4 regions of the Pseudoalteromonas sp. Hal040 genome follow, and region 1 is predicted to be linked to each of the others. Evidence: predicted binding sites of a transcription regulator. Region 1 holds the regulator's gene; each other region holds the start of a gene.
What was found. The regulator sigma-54, encoded in region 1, starts transcription at its own class of promoters, with help from an activator protein. The targets are predictions, from matches to a motif close to GTTGGCACGNNNNTNGNNT.

Region 1 (4,768 bases):
GTAAACCAAGTTTATTTTGAATTAAAAAAGTATCTTCAGCGTGCATTCTAGGTGCCTAATTAAATGTCTTGTTCACGGTGACGAATTTTTACATTGGCATGGCTTTTCGCAAAGCTTTCACCAATTGTTTGCGCTAAATAAACAGAGCGGTGTTGGCCACCGGTACAACCAATTGCGATAGTTAAGTAACTGCGGTTATTGCGCTCTAAATGTGGCAACCATGTTTGCACAAAGGTCTGTATTTGCCATGTGAACTTTTGCACTATGCTGTGGCTCGCAAGATAATCTTTTACTGGTTGATCAAGGCCTGTTAGCGGCTTTAAATCTGGCTCCCAGTGTGGATTGGGTAAAAAGCGTGCATCAAATACGTAGTCAGCTTCTTTTGGAATACCGTGCTTAAAGCCAAACGACATAAAGGTGATAATCAACTTTTTATCTTTTTTACCTAAGATCTTTTCGCGAATTGATTCAGCTAACTGATGAACACTCAAATCAGTGGTATCAATCATAAAATCAGCACGAGTAATCAGTACATCGAGCAAGATTTTTTCTTGTTTAATAGCAAGATCGAGTGGCAAAGAATCAATCGATAATGGATGTAAGCGGCGTGTTTCTGAAAAGCGCTTTATCAGGGTTTGATCATCACTATCTAAGTAAAATAGCGTTGGGTTTGCAAACCCTGGTAGGTATTCAAGAATATCATTAAATTCTTGCTGCTCTTTCGGTAAGTTACGTACATCGATACTGACTGCTATTTTATCGTAATTATCAGATACGCTACGTACGAGTGAAGGCAGTAAATTCACTGGAATATTATCAACGCAATAATAGCCTAAGTCTTCAAGTACTCGTAAAGCGACCGATTTACCTGAGCCTGAGCGACCGCTGATAATAATTAATTCCATTTATGCCTCTGCTGATATGACCTGAAACAGTTGCTGATCGGTTGTAGCACTGCGTAACTGTTTACAAAATTCTTTATCTTTAAGTCTATCAGCAATTGTTGATAAGGTCTTTAGGTGAAGCTGACAGTCACCATCTGGTACGATGAGTGCCACAAATATATCAACCGGGCGGTTATCAATAGCATCAAAATTGATGGGTGATTCACTCACTATGATAAACGCATGGGGCTCATCGGCACCGCTCATTCGACCATGGGGAATAGCAATACCGCGACCTATGCCGGTGCTGCCTAGTTTTTCTCGGTTGAGCAAAGCATCTAGGATATCTTGTTGCGATAAATGAGGAAGCTGCTGGTGGGCCAGTTCGCTGATATATTCAAGAATTCTTTTTTTGCTATTAAAAAGGACCGCAGCTTTGCTGCAGTCCTGGTTAGTAAGTGAACTTAGTTTCATAATTTAATGTCGAGCTAATTTCTCTTTGTGTTTAATGACTTGGCGATCAAGTTTATCGATCAGTGAGTCAATGGCTGCGTACATATCTTGATGTTCTGTAGAAGCGAACAATTCGCCTCCGTTTACATGTAAAGTTGCTTCTGCTTTTTGGCTTAATTTTTCTACATCTAGAATGACATGAACATTATTTATATGGTCAAAATGCCTTTCTAGTTTCGCAAACTTGGTGTTTACATAGTCTCTTAATGAATCAGTGATTTCTACATGACGACCAGTTAAATTTAGTTGCATAAGCATTTTTCCTTCTATGTAAAACGTCTAAATCAAACTCTTACGCTGATTAGACGGAGGTATTGCTAGAGACTCACGATATTTTGCAATTGTACGTCTAGCTACTTTAATTCCTTGCTCAGCCAATATATCTGCAATTTTACTATCACTCAATGGTTTAGCTGAGTTTTCTGCAGCCACTAACTTCTTGATTAAAGCGCGTATTGCCGTAGAAGAACACTCACCACCATTTTCGGTGCTGACATGGCTTGAGAAGAAATATTTCAACTCAAAAATACCCCTCGGGGTATGCATATATTTTTGCGTTGTTACACGTGAAATTGTCGATTCATGCATTTCGACCATTTCAGCAACATCATTTAGCACCATCGGCTTCATCGCTTCAGGGCCGTGCTCAAAGAAAGCTTGTTGTTGTTGAACGATACAGTTGGTTACTTTTAATAACGTATCGTTACGGCTTTCTAAGCTCTTAATAAACCACTTTGCTTCTTGTAAGTGAGAGCGAATAAATTGGCTGTCGCTACTCGATTTTACTGAGCGAGACATAGCCGCATATTGGCTGTTCACTCTAATCTTTGGCATACAATCTGGATTTAACTCAACCACCCAGCGACCTTTTACTTTTTTCACTGATACATCAGGTATAACGTACTCAGACTCTTCGCGTACTATGCTATCCGCAGGCTTAGGATTTAAGCTGTGAATAAGCGTCATCACTTCTTTAAGCTCATTTTCTTTAAGCTTAGTCTTTTTCATCAAAGTGCGATAGTCGCGACTCGCTAATAATTCGATATGCTCAGATAAAACCATTTTAGTTTCAGCTAAATATGGTGTGCTAGCGTCAAATTGACGAAGCTGAATACACAGGCATTCTTGTAAACTGCGCGCGCCAATACCAACAGGATCGAATAATTGTATTCTTTTTAAGACCGCTTCAACTTCATCAAGTTCGATTTCTTCTTCATCGTTATTTTGATTAAAGCTTTCGACAATATCTTCACAGCTGATCGTTAAAATACCTGAGTCGTCTATGGCTTCTACTATGGCTACGGCAATCGCTTCGTCAGTTGGGCTAAATGGTGTGAGCTGTAATTGCCACATCAGGTATTCTTGTAGGGTTTCAGTTGATGCGCCTTGGTAAATAGACTCATCTTCAGGCATCGGTCCTGATGATGTTGATGGGGCTGCGCTCATGTACTCGTCCCACGTGACGTCCATAGCTAAGTCATCACTTACGGTGTCTTTATTGAGGGCGTCACTGCTTTCTTGCTCGTATTCGCTAGGTGCTTCTTCTGCAGACGCGCTCAGTTGCATATCGTCAGATTCCGCTTTTTGCTCATTCTTACCGATACTTTCTTCGTTGTAATCAGCCTCTTCCACTTCAAGTAGGGGATTACTATCAAGCGCTTCTTGAATTTCTTGCTGGAGATCCAATGTACTGAGCTGCAACAAACGAATCGCTTGTTGCAGTTGTGGAGTCATTGTAAGTTGCTGGCCCATGCGCAGCTGTAATGATTGCCTCATGTATCCCTAACAATCCTTTTTAAGTTATCGATGACTGTGCAAACACAGTTAAGTCATTATCGATTTATTGTCATTGTTATAAGTCTAGCAGATGCTCTAGTCGGTGGCGTAATGGTTACAGCCTGAATTGCTCGCCTAGATATACATCACGTACAGTTTGGTCAGCTAATACGTGCTCAGGTGTGCCTGATGCAATTAGCTCCCCATGAGAAACAATGTAGGCTTTTTCACAAACATCAAGGGTTTCTCTAACATTATGGTCAGTAATGAGTACCCCAATACCGCGGTTTTTTAGGTGCTCAATAATTTTCTTTATATCTAACACTGAAATTGGATCAACACCAGCAAAAGGCTCATCTAAAAGGATAAATTTAGGATTTGCGGCTAATGCGCGAGCAATTTCAACGCGGCGGCGTTCGCCACCTGACAGCGCCATACCTTGGCTGTCACGGATATGTTGAATGCTAAATTCGTCGAGTAAGCTGTTTAGCGTTTCTTCGCGGGTGGTTTTATTTAGATCTTTACGGGTTTCTAAAATTGCCATCAAGTTTTGATAAACCGTCAACTTTCTAAAAATTGACGACTCTTGCGGCAGATAACCAATACCTAAACGTGCGCGGCTATGCATTGGTAAAAGCGTAATGTCGTTATCATCAATGCTGATTTTACCTTTGTCGCTGGGTACTAAGCCTACAATCATATAGAAGGTTGTCGTTTTACCTGCGCCATTTGGACCAAGTAAACCAACAATGCTGCCAGCTTCAACTTCAAGGCCTACACTTTTAACCACTTGGCGGCCTTTGTAGCTCTTAGCTAAAAGCTCTGCTTTTAATGTGCTCATGGTTGGCCTTTGTTATCTTTTTTGTTTTCAACTGGAACTAGGATCGTGTGTACGCGATCTGTTGAGTTTTCGTCTTTTTCGGCGCTGATCAGCTGTTGAGCCATATCGTAGGTAATGCTTTTAGCCGTTACTTTTTGGCCCGATTGAGTGACTTCAGCTTCGCCATTGAGTGTTAAGAAGCGTTTCGCAACATCGTAACGTACTTCTTGTGCACTGGCGCTCATTACGGTGCCATCAGCTTGCTTTTCTTCGAAATAAGCAGGATTACCTGTCGCGATAATTAATTCGACAGTGCCTTCGGTGTCTCCACCGTGTGCTTCAAGACGTTCTGCTGTAATATGACGATTACCATGCACGATCTCTACGTTACCTTCGAATATGCCAACGCCATCTTTTAGTTTACCAACTTGGCGGTCTGAGCTAATGCTAATTTGTGCGCCAGTTTGCTCAGCAGCCGCGCCCGAAAACGCGATCAATAAGCTTGGGATCAGGAGTAGTTTCTTCAGTTTATTGGTCATAGTATATGGTTCGTGTATGGTTAGTTAACTCAACAATTTCGGTTTTTAAATCGGCTTTTAAGCCTTTCCCGGTAATCTTTAAATTCGGTCCCGTTAGCGTCACAGGTTGCTTAGAAAACATGGTCATTTTATCAATGTCGACATTAATGTTTTCAGCTTTAATATCTTCGATCATGCCGTTGTGGGTTAAGTTTTTAGCAACCACATCCCCTTCAAAAATCAGCTGATCGTTTTCG
Region 2 (4,768 bases), 2.3 Mb from region 1:
TGCTAAGGCCTATGTGTTTGGCTTTCAGGCTGATATTTACCACCCGACCAGTAAACCCACTTGCAGTGAATCACAACGTTCTAATTGTGATGCATTTAAAATATACCGAGATGCCATCAGCGACTTCGCAAAGCACACCAATAAGCCTGTACTTGTAATGCATGGCGATACCGGCCCATATTGCCAGCAGCAGTTAGCGAGTAACTTAACGCGCTTAAATGTCCCCGGTGATTTTGCTGTTAGCGATGTAGCTAAGGTGAGTTTTATTGACGGCCAGTGGCATATAGCGAGTGTAACGACAAACAAGCCTCTTACAATGGGTTGTAAGTAATATCGTAGGTTGGTTAGAGCGGAGCGAAACCCAACAAGTTAGCGAGCTTCAAGGGGAAAGAGTAAAGTTGCGAGTTTATAGGGAAATGAGCCATCAGCTATCAGATTAAAAAAAGAGCCGGTAGGTTGGTTAGAGCGGAGCTAAACCCAAAAGTTAGCGAGCTTCTAGGGGAAATGAGCCATCAGCTTTCAGCCGTCAGCTATCAGATTAAAAAAAGAGCCTGTAGGTTGGTTAGAGCGGAGCGAAACCCAACAAGTTAGCGAGTTTCAAGGGGAAATAGTAAAGTTAGCAAACTGCTTGACACAAACAGCTTACAGCCTAGAGTCGCTAACTCGCTAACTCGCTAACTCGCTAACTCGCTAACTCGCATACACAAAAAAGCGGCACTTGGCCGCTTTTCTTAATTAAGGTGTGTTATTAGCAGTTAGTTTCTTTTGCGTTAACACCTTCTTTTACTTCTTCACATGCATCTTCAACTGCATTTTGTGTATCAGTAATTGCTTCGTCAATACGTTCGCCAGCTTCTTCAGCGGTGTTGTCTTCACAACCCATAATAAATAAACCTGAAACTAGGGCGATAGTTGCGGCTTTTAAAGTTGAATTTTTCATAATGAAATTCCTTGTAAATTTAAAATAAAGTAAATGGTTATCTGCTTTTAACTACTTAGGGACACTGCCTCTAAGTGCTCCTGATACCAGCGAAATAACAAGTAATACTAAAAATATAAAAAAGATAATCTTAGCGATGCCTGCAGCGGCTCCTGCGATACCGCCAAAACCTAACACTGCTGCGATTAACGCGATAACTAAAAAAGTAATTGTCCAGCGTAACATAGTGGTCTCCTTGGCTATTTAAATTTTCTTAAGTTCGGTATATCTAAAGCGAGTTCCGTGCCAGAAGGTTTATCTCTTAAATTTCAGTTGTTTACGTGTTTTGTTGTTATTTGTAGGGGTCATCATTTGGTAACTTTTACGAGTAAGCATGTAACTTATTCATAGTGATATTTTTTCATATTGAGCTGCATGAGAAAAATGAAAGAAAGCACCAAAAATGGTAAGACCAATTTAACTTTGTTTTGTATGGTTTGCTCTAACGCCTTGTTGTGTGTGGTTTTTAGTCATTTTGTTGCTATTAATTAATAGTTCAGCATATAACGTCTGGCTATATTGACTATTTATATCATCTATAACGGGGCTTTAAATTCGTGAATAGTGGGGTGTTAATTATATGTGTGTCATGTTATTTTAAATTTAATTGGTTTTACCAATTTACAATGGTGCTATACAAATTGATTTTCTTTGTTATCATTGGTGCATAATTATTTAACAAAAATGACTTTTTATTATAGGTAAGCGAGGGGAGTCGTATGGATATAGGTGGATTACTCACCACTGCGGCCAGTTTGATGGTGACAGGCATGGTTGGCGTGTTTGTTTTTCTGAGCATTTTGATTTCTGCGGTGATCTTAATGTCGAAAGTCGTGGGTCGATTCGACGATCCTGCAACTGCAGAACCTACGCGAACAGCAAAAATTCAACCTCAACAGGGTGTGCCACAGGCACATATTGCAGCTATCAGCGCTGCAATTGCTCAATTTCGAAATAAACAAAAATAACGGGGCAGCTCAAACATGGCTAAATTAAAACTAACCGAATTAGTATTGCGTGACGCACACCAGTCTCTTTTGGCAACGCGTATGCGCTTAGACGACATGTTACCCATGGCAGAAAAACTCGATAATGCGGGTTATTGGTCTATTGAATCATGGGGTGGTGCAACGTTTGACTCGTGTATCCGTTATTTAGGTGAAGACCCTTGGCAACGTATTCGCGAGCTAAAAGCTGCAATGCCAAACACTAAGCAGCAAATGTTACTGCGCGGGCAAAACCTTTTAGGCTACCGCCATTATGCTGATGATGTAGTCGAAAAGTTTGTTGAGCGAGCTCATAAAAACGGTGTTGATGTATTCCGTATTTTCGATGCGATGAACGATGTACGTAACCTTGAAACCGCGATTAAAGCAGCGGTAAAAGTAGGTGCACACGCTCAAGGTACAATTTCATACACAGTAAGCCCAGTGCATACACTTGATATGTGGCTGAAACTTGCTAAGCAACTAGAAGATCTTGGTTGCCATTCAATTTGTATCAAAGATATGGCGGGTTTACTAAAGCCATACGATTGTGAGCAGTTGATCAAAGGCTTAAAAGAAACTGTGTCTATTCCTATTGCGATGCAATGCCATGCGACCACAGGTTTAAGCACTGCAACATACCAAAAAGCAATCGATGCAGGTATCGATATGCTTGATACGGCTATTTCATCAATGAGTATGACTTATGGTCATAGCGCCACAGAAACCATAGTTTCAATTGTTGAAGGCACAGAGCGAGATACTGGTCTTGATTTAAACCAATTGGAAGAAATTGCTGCTTATTTCCGTGATGTTCGTAAAAAGTATGCCGCTTTTGAAGGTAGCCTCAAAGGCGTTGATGGTCGTATCTTATTAGCGCAAGTACCGGGCGGCATGTTAACTAACATGGAAAACCAGCTTAAAGAGCAAGGTGCAGCTGATAAGCTTGACCAAGTGTTACTTGAGATCCCACGTGTTCGTGAAGATTTAGGTTATATTCCACTCGTTACACCGACCTCACAGATTGTTGGTACTCAAGCGGTACTTAATGTACTAACTGGCGAGCGTTACAAAACCATCACAAAAGAAACAGCGGGTGTGCTGAAAGGTGAATATGGTGCAACACCAGCGCCTATGAATAAAGAGTTGCAAGAGCGAGTACTTGAGGGTGCTGAAGCAATTACGTGCCGCCCTGCTGATAAGCTAGAGCCTGAGCTTGAGAAACTAGAAGCAGAGTTATTAAGCGAAGCCAAAGAGCAAGGCTTAGAGCTTGCTGACGATGTGATTGATGATGTGCTTACTTATGCATTGTTCCCACAAATAGGCCTTAAATTTATTAAAAACCGCAACAACCCAGATGCATTTGAAGCAATTCCTACGGGTGAAGTTGCTAAACCTGAAGCAACTCCTGCTGTTTCAAGCCCTGTAAAAGCAGAGCAGTACAGCGTTAAAGTTGATGGTAAAGTTTACGATGTCGTCGTAGCGCAAGGTGGTGAGCTTAAAGAAGTAACTCTAAAAGACAGTGAGTTAATTCCACAGTCGGCGTCAGCGTCAGCGGGCGAAACACTCAATGCACCGTTGGCAGGTAATATTTTCAAAGTGAAAGTGAAACCAGGTCAAACCGTCAACGAAGGTGATGTAGTTATCATTATGGAAGCGATGAAAATGGAAACTGAAATTCGCGCCGCACACTCAGGCACAGTTGCAGAAGTATTAGTGGCAGAGGGCGACTCTGTTGCCACTGGCGATGCGCTAATCGCGCTGGCATAGGAGACAGAGGATGGATGGTGTTTTAAACCTCTGGCATGCCACGGGTATTGCTAACTTTACTTTTCCGGCATTGATCATGATTGCGGTTGGTTGCTTGCTGCTCTATTTAGCAATCGCCCGTAACTTTGAGCCACTTTTGTTATTACCTATTGGTTTTGGGGCTATTTTAACTAATATCCCAGTTGCTGGGTTATCTGACCCGGGTGGTCTTTTGTATTACGTGTACCATATCGGGATTGACTCTGGGGTATTCCCTCTTTTGATCTTTATGGGCGTGGGTGCACTCACAGACTTTAGTGCCCTGATAGCAAATCCGCGTATGTTGCTGTTAGGCGCGGCTGCGCAATTTGGTATTTTCGCAACTTTATTTGGTGCAATACTACTTAACTATATTCCTGGCTTTGAATTTACACTACAAGACGCATCGGCAATTGCCATTATTGGTGGGGCAGATGGTCCAACAGCTATTTTCTTAGCATCTAAGCTAGCACCTGATTTACTGGGGGCGATTGCTGTAGCGGCTTATTCTTATATGGCGCTAGTGCCAATTATTCAGCCGCCAATTATGCGTGCACTAACAACGCAAGAAGAGCGCGAAATTCAAATGCCGCAACTTCGTGCCGTATCGAAAAAAGAGAAAATTGTTTTTCCGTTAATGGTGCTTAGTTTAACCATCTTGTTTTTACCTGCAGCAACACCGCTGGTAGGTATGTTCTGCTTAGGTAACTTGATGCGTGAATCGGGCGTGGTTGATCGTTTAAGTAATAGTGCACAAAACGAAATCATCAACATTACCACTATTTTCTTAGGCTTAGCGGTAGGCTCAAAGCTTGCGGCAGATAAGTTCTTAACCGTAGAAACGATTGGTATTTTGGTATTAGGTGCACTGGCCTTTGCAATTGGTACAGCATCAGGGGTGTTTATGGCGAAGGGCCTGAATAAATTCTCTAAATCGCCAATCAACCCGTTAGTAGGTGCAGCGGGTGTATCAGCGGTACCAATGGCCGCACGGGTGGTTAATAAGGTAGGCCTT
Region 3 (4,768 bases), 440 kb from region 1:
ACCACTTACTAACATGCCAAAATCAAATGCGTACATTCGTGGTGTTGCGCATATCCGTGGTCAGACTATCTCAGTGATTGATTTATCGATGGCTGTGGGTGGCCCTGCAATCGAAAACATTAAAGACAGTTTTATCATCATTGCCGAGTATAACCGTTCAGTGCAAGGTTTCTTAGTTGGCGGTGTTGAACGTATCGTTAATATGAACTGGGAAAAAATAATGCCACCACCATCAGGTGCTGGTCGTTATTCATACCTAACAGCGGTCACAGAAATTGAAAACGAGTTAGTTGAAATTCTTGACGTTGAAAAAATCTTAAATGAAATTTGCCCTGTGAATACCGAAGTGAGTGCTGAGGTTGTTGGTGATGGCGAAATTCAGCGTGATTTAGGCGAGCGTATCGTCTTTATTGCAGATGACTCTGCGGTCGCTCGAAATCAAGTGAAACGTGCGCTTGAACCTTTAGGTGTGCAAACTGAGCTTGCTAAAAACGGTAAAGAAGCATTATTACGTTTACGCGAGATTGCTCAACTGGATTGTAAAAATGATATTACTGAGCGCGTTGGCTTATTGATATCAGATGTAGAAATGCCAGAAATGGATGGTTATACACTGACCGCCGAAATCAAAGCAGATCCAAAATTATCACCTTTACATGTGATCTTGCATACCTCTCTAAGTGGGGTATTTAACCAAGCAATGATCGAAAAAGTAGGTGCCGATGATTTTATTGCAAAATTTAACCCAGATGAATTAGCAACAGCTGTGAAAAAGTGGGTTCATTGTGATTAATTATTTATAGGTGGTATTACTTTGGAAAATAAGCATTTACAACAAAGCGAATACGATCAATTCCGCTCTTTCTTAGAGCAACAATGTGGCATCGTGCTTGGTGACAACAAACTGTATTTAGTTAAAAGTCGCCTCGCACCGCTTATGGCTCGCTTTAATGTTGAGTCATTATCACAGCTGGTAAGTAAAACTTTAAGTCCTCACGAGAGGCAGCTTCGTGCCGCTGTGGTTGATGCGATGACCACTAATGAAACGCTTTGGTTTCGTGACCAATACCCGTTTGAATTATTGAAAACTAAGCTTTTTCCTGAGCTTAAAGATGTCCGTAGGCCACTAAAAATATGGTCAGCGGCAAGTTCATCAGGGCAAGAGCCGTATTCGATTGCCATGTCGGTTGCCGAGTTTCAGTCTAAAAATCCGGGTGTATTAAAAATGGGTGCGCAAATTATTGGCACAGATATTTCTAATACTATGCTTGATATGTGTAAAAATGCTGAATATGACGCATTGGCACTTGCTCGTGGTCTGTCGATGGAAAGACGTCAAAAATTCTTTAAAGATAGCGGCAATGGAATGGCTCAGGTTACTGACCCAATAAGAAAAATGGTCAGCTTTAGACATTTAAACTTATTGGATTCATACGCTTTAATGGGCAAGTTTGACATTATATTCTGCCGCAATGTGTTGATTTACTTCTCACCGGAAGTAAAAGCGAAAATCATTGCGCAGTTTGCACAAGCTTTAAACCCAAAAGGCTACCTGTTTTTAGGTGCGTCAGAGTCAATGGCGGGCTTAAGTGATAGCTTTGATATGGTTCGTTGTAACCCGGGTATCATCTATCAGAAAAAGTAAACTCTCCTTAGCAACCTAGTTCTTAGGTTGCTAAATAAGCCTATTTTTCAACATCTTATATAATTAAAAATCACTCTTTATTTTTGGCTTACCTTTTGCATTATCCCCTGTAGAGTCAATTTTTTGGAGATGGTTATGGCTATCAGTTTTGATAAAGCATTTGGTGTTCATCCTCATGCGATGTTGATCCGTTCACAACGCGCTGAGTTATTAGCGACAAATATCGCTAATGCTGATACGCCGGGCTACAAAGCGAAAGATATCGATTTTGCCTCGGCATTAAAAGCGGCAAAAAGCAACCAACAGGGCGGCAATAGCATGGTTCGAACCGATGCAAAACATATTGCCGGAGGCAGTCGTTTTGTTGGTAGTGCTGAAATGTTTCGTACGCCAAATCAAGCAGATACAGGTGATGGTAACTCTGTTGATATACAAGTGGAACGAAACTTGTATGTACAAAACTCATTAGAGTATCAGGCAAGCCTGCAATTTATGAGTAGTAAAATTTCAGGCCTTAAAAAAGCCCTCGGTAGTCAAGGAGCTTAATCATGAGTTTGTATAATGTTTTTGATATTTCAGCAACCGGTATGACCGCGCAAAATGTTCGCCTTAATACCACAGCCAGTAATATCTCGAATGCGAATACGATTAGTTCTAGCCAAGACAAAACGTATCGAGCGCGCCATCCTGTTTTTGCAGCAGAGTTGACCAAAGCGTCATCGTCACAAAGCAATCCTCAGGGCTCTTCTGTTGGTGTTAAAGTGTTAGGCATTGTAGAGAGCGATAAGCCACTACAAATTGAATATAACCCGAACCACCCAAGTGCGGATGAAAATGGTTATATCTACAAACCTAACGTTAATGTCGTAGAAGAAATGGCAAATATGATTTCTGCCTCTCGCTCTTACCAAACAAATGTGCAAGTTGCTGATGCAGCTAAGCAAATGTTAAGTAAAACACTGTTGTTAGGACAACGGTAATCGAGGATAAGTTATGAGTAACGACATCAGCTCTGCATCATCATCCTATTTGGATAGCTTGCGTTGGAATCAAAGTAATACGCAAACAACTGAAGAAGACAACAACACGCTTTCTCAGGAAGATTTCTTTTCGTTGTTAACACAGCAGTTGTCGTTCCAGGATCCGAGTAATCCTGCAGATAACGATCAAATGATTGCGCAAATGACGAACTTCACTATGGCTGAAGGTATTTCAAACTTAAATGAAAAGTTTGATTCACTCACTGCGTCAATGACATCGAACTCTGCATTACAAGCTTCAACGCTTGTGGGTAAACAAGCACTGCTTGAATCCGACACCATTGATTTTGATGGTGAAAATGCAGCAAAAGGCTCGGTGGTTGCTGAAACAGCGGTTGAAACACTGACGCTGAGAATTACAGATTCATCAGGCCAGTTAGTACGCACCATTGATTTAGGATCTCAGTCAGCAGGTGCACTGCGTTTTGAGTGGGATGGAAAAGATAACGATGGCAATGTACTCCCTGAAGGTGAGTATGACATCAGTGCTGAAGGCTATGTAAATGGTGACTACAGCAGCCTGCCAATGGCGACCTTTAAAAATATTGAAAGTGTCAATATCAATGGTAGCAGCGGCATTATCGTAAATACAAAAGAGGGTGCGGTTAGGCTGACTGATATAGCTGAAATCGCATAAGTAAAAAAGGTTTGGGTTAGCTTAGGCTAAGAGATAGGTTAGAGGTGAGTTATGAGCTTCAATATTGCATTAACAGGTTTAGCAGCCGCGCAAAAAGATTTAGACGTTACCGCAAATAACATTGCGAACGTGAATACTACGGGCTTTAAAGAGTCTCGTGCAGAGTTTGCTGATGTGTACGCATCATCAGTATTTAGCTCTGGTAAAACAAAAAATGGTGACGGTGTAAGAACAACAATGGTGGCACAGCAATTCCACCAAGGTTCGTTATCGTTCACAAATAACTCTTTAGATTTAGCGATTACGGGTGAAGGTTACTTCGCCATGGCTAATGACTTAGGTGCACAAGACTTTACTTATACGCGTGCTGGTGCGTTCAAACTTAATAAAGATAACTTTATTGTTGATGCGAGCGGCAATTACTTACAAGGTTTCCCTGTTGATGAAGCAACCGGTGATACAACCTCTGTTAGTTTAAGTACTTCATCTGCACTACAAATTCCTGACGCTTCAGGTTCACCGCGTGCAACGACGAATGTTTACTCATCATTTAACCTTGATTCACGTGCCTCTGCGCCAACAGTGACACCATTTGATCCTGAAACAAGTGCGACTTACAACAGTTCAACGTCGACAACTGTATATGATTCATTAGGTGAGCCACATATTTTACAATTCTTCTTTGTGAAAACTGACTCAGCAACTACAGGTAATGAGAATGAGTGGGAAGTGTATGCAACACTTGATGAAAAGCCATTTGATTCTAGTGGTGTAGAGCAAACAACAACACCTTATACTCCATTAACTACATTCCAATTTGATGCGAGCGGTTTACCACTTAGCACGGATGGTGTTGCAAATACAGATACAACCTTTAACCCTTTAACCCTACCAAATGGTGCCGGTGCTGCAACAGGTCTATCTGATTTACTTTCTAATGGTGCGAGCTTCCCAGATGATGTAACAATGAACTGGCGTGATGAAGCGGCAACAGCGAATAAAGTACCAACTCAATATGCAAGTAACTTTGAAGTGAAAGCACTTGAGCAAGACGGTGCGACGGTAGGTCGTCTATCGGGTATTGATATCGGCTCTGATGGTAAAATTGTTGCATCGTATAGTAATGGTGATACCTCGTTCTTAGGTCAAGTTGCAATGGTTCGTTTTTCGAACTCACAAGGTTTACAGCAAGTAGGTAATACTTCTTGGAAGAAGAGTTTAACGTCAGGTGAGCCAATTGCTGGTGAACCAGGTTCAGGTACTTTAGGTTCAATCAACTCATCAGCACTTGAGCAATCAAATGTTAACTTAACGAATGAACTTGTTGATTTGATTAGTGCGCGACGTAACTTCCAAGCTAACTCACGTGCGCTTGAGGTTAACTCAACACTACAACAAAACATCCTACAGATCCGTTAATCTTAACGGCTCTAAGCATAATCCGAC
Region 4 (4,768 bases), 180 kb from region 1:
TCTGGCGGCTTAGCTGGCGTTCGATATTTTTGAGTCGGGTTTCGCTGTGCTTAATATCAATTTCGGTCGCGCGAAGCACGGCTTTGTTGCGTGCAACTTCAGATTCAAACGCTGTAGTATCTAGACGCATAAGAATATCGCCCTCAGTGACACTTTCGCCTTCTTCAACAAACACTTTCGCTACACGGCCAGTCACTTCAGAGCGCAGCTGCACTTGGGTGTTAAAGACGAGGTTGCCAGAGGCTAAAATTGAATCGGCAATATTGCCTTGTTCAACTTCTGCAATATGCATTTCTGGTGCATCTTTATTGCCGGTGACTTGTTTTGAAATCAGTAAAGCGACAAATGCTGTAACAGCGAGGCCAATAATAATGGCTTTTTTCATGTTACTTCCTTGGTAGTTAAGAGCGGCATATCGCCGCTCAAAGCAGAATTAAACGAGCGCGATTACAGTCCAAATACCGTAAATAACAATACTTGGTAGGGCAGCAAACAGTAGCGCTTTATTGAAAGTGAAATTAGTCCAACTCTTCAAACCGATAGCTGCGATGAAAATGCCCCAAATAGAAAAGATATTCAGACTTTCAAGTAAGGTGTAAAATGGGTGGCCAATTTCTAAGCCAATTAAAAGTTGATTAATTGAAGCATAGTTAAATAATGATTGTGATATTTGGTCAGTACTTGCAGTTAATACTAAGATGAGTAAACCAAGACTTGAGATAATCATTGGCATCATAGTCCACACACCAAAGCCGTACCAAGTGCCATAACCATAGTTAGCTTCTGGGTCTTGCTTCGATACAAATAGGTAATAGCCTGCCATCAGGGCATTGATAACAGCTAGACCAATAATGCTACCAAACATTGCAAACCAAACTTGCAAATCAATGGTTTGCTCCATGCTTTGGCGAATCATTTTTTGTTCTGCAATAGTGGCATCTACACTGGCAACAGCGACTTGTTGATCGATTAAATATTGCGGGTCAGCTTTATTGTAAAAAGCAAACATGCTGGCAGCGAGAATGCCGGCAAGTAAAATAAAGGCAACAAAAGACCAGCCTTTTGCTTCTTTTAAGCCATTAAAAGCTTTGCTCGGGCTGATAAAAATATCAACCAAAGCAGTCATGACATTTGATGATTTCATTTTTTATTCCTTGTTTTATAACATTTGTTTTTAGGTACTAAAATATCCTGTTTAGTAACAAATTAGCAATTTGTTTTGTAACTGTATGTTAACAGCTGTGATTAGTAAATCTGTGATATGGTTTAAGGATTAATTTGAGTCGAATTTATTAGGAATAGTAGGTCGTTATGGTGAATAGCAAAGGTCGTTGTATTGATGAGTTGGTATTAGGATTCTGGCGCTTGTTAGATTGGCAGGTAACGCCACAGCAATGCTTAAGTTTTTAGAAAATGCAATTGAAATGGGTGTGTCACATACCGATCACGCTGACATTTACGGTGAATACGGCTGTGAAGCCGAATTTGGTAAATCACTTAAACTAAAACCAAGTATTCGTGATGAAATCAAAATAATCACTAAGTGTGGTATCAAGCCTGCATTTGCAAGCTTAGGTTTACAAGGCAAAGCAAACCATTATGATTCAAGTGCCGCGCATATTATTGCCTCAGCACAGCAGTCACTTAAAAACTTCAATACTGATCGTTTAGATGTATTACTTATCCATCGCCCTGATTACTTAATGAATGCCGATGAAATGGCAGAAGCATTCAATACCCTAAAAGCAAATGGTGATGTGATTGATTTTGGTGTGTCTAACTTTACCCCATCGCAACTTAGCCTGTTGCAGTCGCGTTTAGACTTTGAGCTTGTGACCAATCAAATTGAGTTTTCACCTTACGAGATGAAAGCCCTTGATGATGGCAGCTTAGACCAATGCCAATTACTTGATATTAAACCTATGCTTTGGTCGCCATTAGCTGGAGGTCGTTTATTCTCAAGTGATGATGAAAAAGCGGTACGTTTACGTGCAGTGTTAGAGCAGGTTGGTGCTGAAATTGGCGCCACAGCCATTGATCAAGTTGTTTATGCTTGGCTGTTAATGCACCCAAGTGCACCGTCTGTGGTACTCGGTACGGGTAATATTGAGCGTGTTAAATCAGCGGTTGACGCTAAGCTGCTTACAATGAACCGTGAACAATGGTATCGCATTTGGCAAGGCTCAACTGGTCATAGTGTGCCTTAACGATTAGTCTAAAACGAGAAAAGGGCCTTACGGCCCTTCGTGTTGCAGCAAGTAACACATTCTTTATAAAGTGAAGTCAACCGCGTAAGCGACGTACACTTTTACATCTGAACCATCAATGTCGTTGTCTGAAAGACCGAAAGTAAAGCCGTCTTTCGACACTGAAACGCCGTAGTCGATGATGTCATCATCACCAATGAAATCCCCTGAGTAATGACCTAAATGAAGGGCCATTTCTGCACCGGTACTGCCAACTGGGAAGCTGTAGTCAGCATTTAAATAAAGTGAATCACCAAAATCTGTACCGTCACCGCTTGCTGCTGATGTTGCTAGTATTGCTGCACCAAAGGTGAAGCTACCCATGCTAATGCTACCGTAGATTTCTGAGAAGTCTGCATCTGTGTAAGATGCTGCATCTGGGTATGCATAATAAATGTAGCCAACATCGTAGCTAAAGGTTTCATTGATTTCACCGCCAAAACCAGCATAAAGGTCTAGCTCGTAAGTCATGTCGTCAGCCCAGCTAGCATTCGACACCCAAGTACCTGCATAAAAGCCAGATTCACTTGCGTAGTCGATACCACCCTGGATTGCAGCATCACCGCCGCCTTGCTCTTGACCACGCCATAAGTAGTTTGAAGTTGCCGCGGCGTTTGCTGTGACTTCTGCATAGCTATATGTTGAGCTCAAAGTTAATAGCGCAAGGGCGCTTGCTGCGACCGTTTTTTTAGTTTTAGCATGTTTCTGTATCCTGTTGTTATGTTGATTTTGTCCCATTTCAGATTGCAGTCTGGTTATTATTTGAGGACATTTTCTATGTGTTGTCTGGATACGATATTGCACTGGTTGTGCCAAGTTCATTATGTGTGGGATATTTTATGCTTAAACTCTTTAAAAACAGACTTTTAAGCTTGTTTAATTTTAGAAAGGGTAGTTATTTGAATTGTTCATGCGCACACGTGTGGTGCAATAAATAACCCGGTTGCACAATTGCGAAGCAACCGGGTTTTGCTTATTTGAGAGTGACTTAGCCGAAAATTGCACGCATTAGACTAATCGTTTCTTCGACAGTCGCGGCCTTTTTCAACTTCACTGATGATTGAATCGCGCTTGGCTTTGATATGTTCAGGGATATCATCACTTGCTAATGCGCGGTCTACCAGTATCTCTGCTGATTCTTTGCCACGGCGTACGGTCTTTTTACCTGCTGAGCTCGTGGTACTCTTAGGTTTGTTTAACAATTTAATATAGTTTGAGTTATCAGCGGTACTTTTATCTACATAATAAAAGAAGCTCGGTAATAGGGCTTTGATTTCAACCAGAGAGTGTTCAAGCTCATTTGCTGCGTTGGCCATTTTGAACCAAGGCATACTATGAATGGCTTCGACAACATCTTGCCAGTAGCGCTCAAAATCGCGGTTATTAAGCTTAGTAATGCCTAATGCCGCACAAAGAGCATCGAGCTTACTATTTACGATTGGTGTAAACACGTCAGGTCGGCGCATCGCAAGTAAGCGAGTAGCAGGAGCAAGCGTTGGTTTTTCATCGCTGCCATTAAATGCCATGAAGTAAGCAACCATAAAATGCTGATAATGTTCTTGCGTTACTTCACCCTCAAGTGGAATGTGTACAAGCGCTTCATCAAATGCGCCAGGTAAATCACTCAACATTTGGTGGAAACCTTTTGCGTTCTTGGTAGAAGCAAACCATTCAACGTCGAAGTTATAGCTGCTTGGATCAAGCGAGGCACTGTGCTTACCTGAAAACGCTAAACGGTCTTCTGGGATCATCTCTTTTAGTGATTGCGATTTAATTGCAGTAATGTAATTAGCTAAACGTAATTGCTCATCAAGGGCTATAAGCTCTTTATGCTGCTCGATGAAGCCTGCGATAACAGGCCATGGCGCAACCCTTAATGTTTTTAGCTGCAAAAAGCTGATTGCAGAAATTAATAAGTCATGAAGTTTTTTAAGAGTGGGTAATTGCTTATCTTCTAACAGATCGTAGTTAATACGATCGCGGCTTGCACTTAATAGCTCATAGCACCAACCTAAAAAGTCTTCAGGGTGATTTTCTACTTTAACTGCCATAAGGTTTAAGCTGATATCAGAGGCTTGCTTGAGGATATTTTGATAAATTTGACTTTCTTGCTCGCCAAGCGCCATTTTTGACGGTGAAATAAGCAGTTTCTTCATGCTTAATCGATACTCCAGTTTTGACCAAATTGGGTTGTTTAATTTTAGTACACAGGGTGCAAAAACAACAGGGTCGTGCATCATACCGAAGTAATGAAATGATGCAATCTTACTGATAATTTATAAGTAAGATTGCGACTGACGTGGTTTATTAATCATGGTCATCGAGTGTAAATAATTGCTCAACACTGAGTTCAAAGTGAGCTGCAATTTTTAACGCGATAATCACCGAGGGTATAAAACGGCCTGTTTCAACTGTGCTAATGGTTTTACGTGATACTGCAATGGCATCAGCAAGTTCTTGCTGCGATAACCCCTTTTCTTTGCGGAATTTAGCGATATTATTTTGCACATTATTTCCTAATC

Region 2: P4S60_RS03670 (DUF1328 domain-containing protein) is a predicted target of sigma-54. The motif match lies at 1,212-1,230, and genes of this name have one in related genera.
Region 3: flgB (flagellar basal body rod protein FlgB) is a predicted target of sigma-54. The motif match lies at 1,728-1,746, and genes of this name have one in related genera.
Region 4: P4S60_RS15270 (TorF family putative porin) is a predicted target of sigma-54. The motif match lies at 3,045-3,063, and genes of this name have one in related genera.

The regions. Positions count from the first base shown of each region.
Region 1 covers NZ_JARLUU010000001.1:3,095,527-3,100,294, reverse strand. Annotated here, with positions in the region: gene P4S60_RS14385 (HPr family phosphocarrier protein) at 1-46, opposite strand, end outside; gene rapZ (RNase adapter RapZ) at 60-905, opposite strand; gene ptsN (PTS IIA-like nitrogen regulatory protein PtsN) at 906-1,358, opposite strand; gene hpf (ribosome hibernation promoting factor) at 1,362-1,649, opposite strand; gene P4S60_RS14365 (RNA polymerase factor sigma-54) at 1,677-3,173, opposite strand; gene lptB (LPS export ABC transporter ATP-binding protein) at 3,289-4,014, opposite strand; gene lptA (lipopolysaccharide transport periplasmic protein LptA) at 4,011-4,532, opposite strand; gene lptC (LPS export ABC transporter periplasmic protein LptC) at 4,522-4,768, opposite strand, start outside.
Region 2 covers NZ_JARLUU010000001.1:806,152-810,919, forward strand. Annotated here, with positions in the region: gene P4S60_RS03660 (hypothetical protein) at 1-331, shown strand, start outside; gene P4S60_RS03665 (hypothetical protein) at 749-940, opposite strand; gene P4S60_RS03670 (DUF1328 domain-containing protein) at 992-1,165, opposite strand; gene P4S60_RS03675 (OadG family protein) at 1,699-1,947, shown strand; gene oadA (sodium-extruding oxaloacetate decarboxylase subunit alpha) at 1,963-3,735, shown strand; gene P4S60_RS03685 (sodium ion-translocating decarboxylase subunit beta) at 3,746-4,768, shown strand, end outside.
Region 3 covers NZ_JARLUU010000001.1:2,658,139-2,662,906, reverse strand. Annotated here, with positions in the region: gene P4S60_RS12340 (chemotaxis protein) at 1-793, shown strand, start outside; gene P4S60_RS12335 (CheR family methyltransferase) at 815-1,645, shown strand; gene flgB (flagellar basal body rod protein FlgB) at 1,781-2,191, shown strand; gene flgC (flagellar basal body rod protein FlgC) at 2,194-2,625, shown strand; gene P4S60_RS12320 (flagellar hook assembly protein FlgD) at 2,639-3,322, shown strand; gene flgE (flagellar hook protein FlgE) at 3,374-4,741, shown strand.
Region 4 covers NZ_JARLUU010000001.1:3,278,337-3,283,104, reverse strand. Annotated here, with positions in the region: gene P4S60_RS15285 (efflux RND transporter periplasmic adaptor subunit) at 1-385, opposite strand, end outside; gene P4S60_RS15280 (YIP1 family protein) at 434-1,144, opposite strand; partial or broken gene P4S60_RS15275 (aldo/keto reductase) at 1,312-2,207, shown strand; gene P4S60_RS15270 (TorF family putative porin) at 2,271-2,984, opposite strand; partial or broken gene P4S60_RS15265 (hypothetical protein) at 3,235-4,402, opposite strand; gene P4S60_RS15260 (helix-turn-helix transcriptional regulator) at 4,554-4,754, opposite strand; gene P4S60_RS15255 (hypothetical protein) at 4,763-4,768, opposite strand, start outside.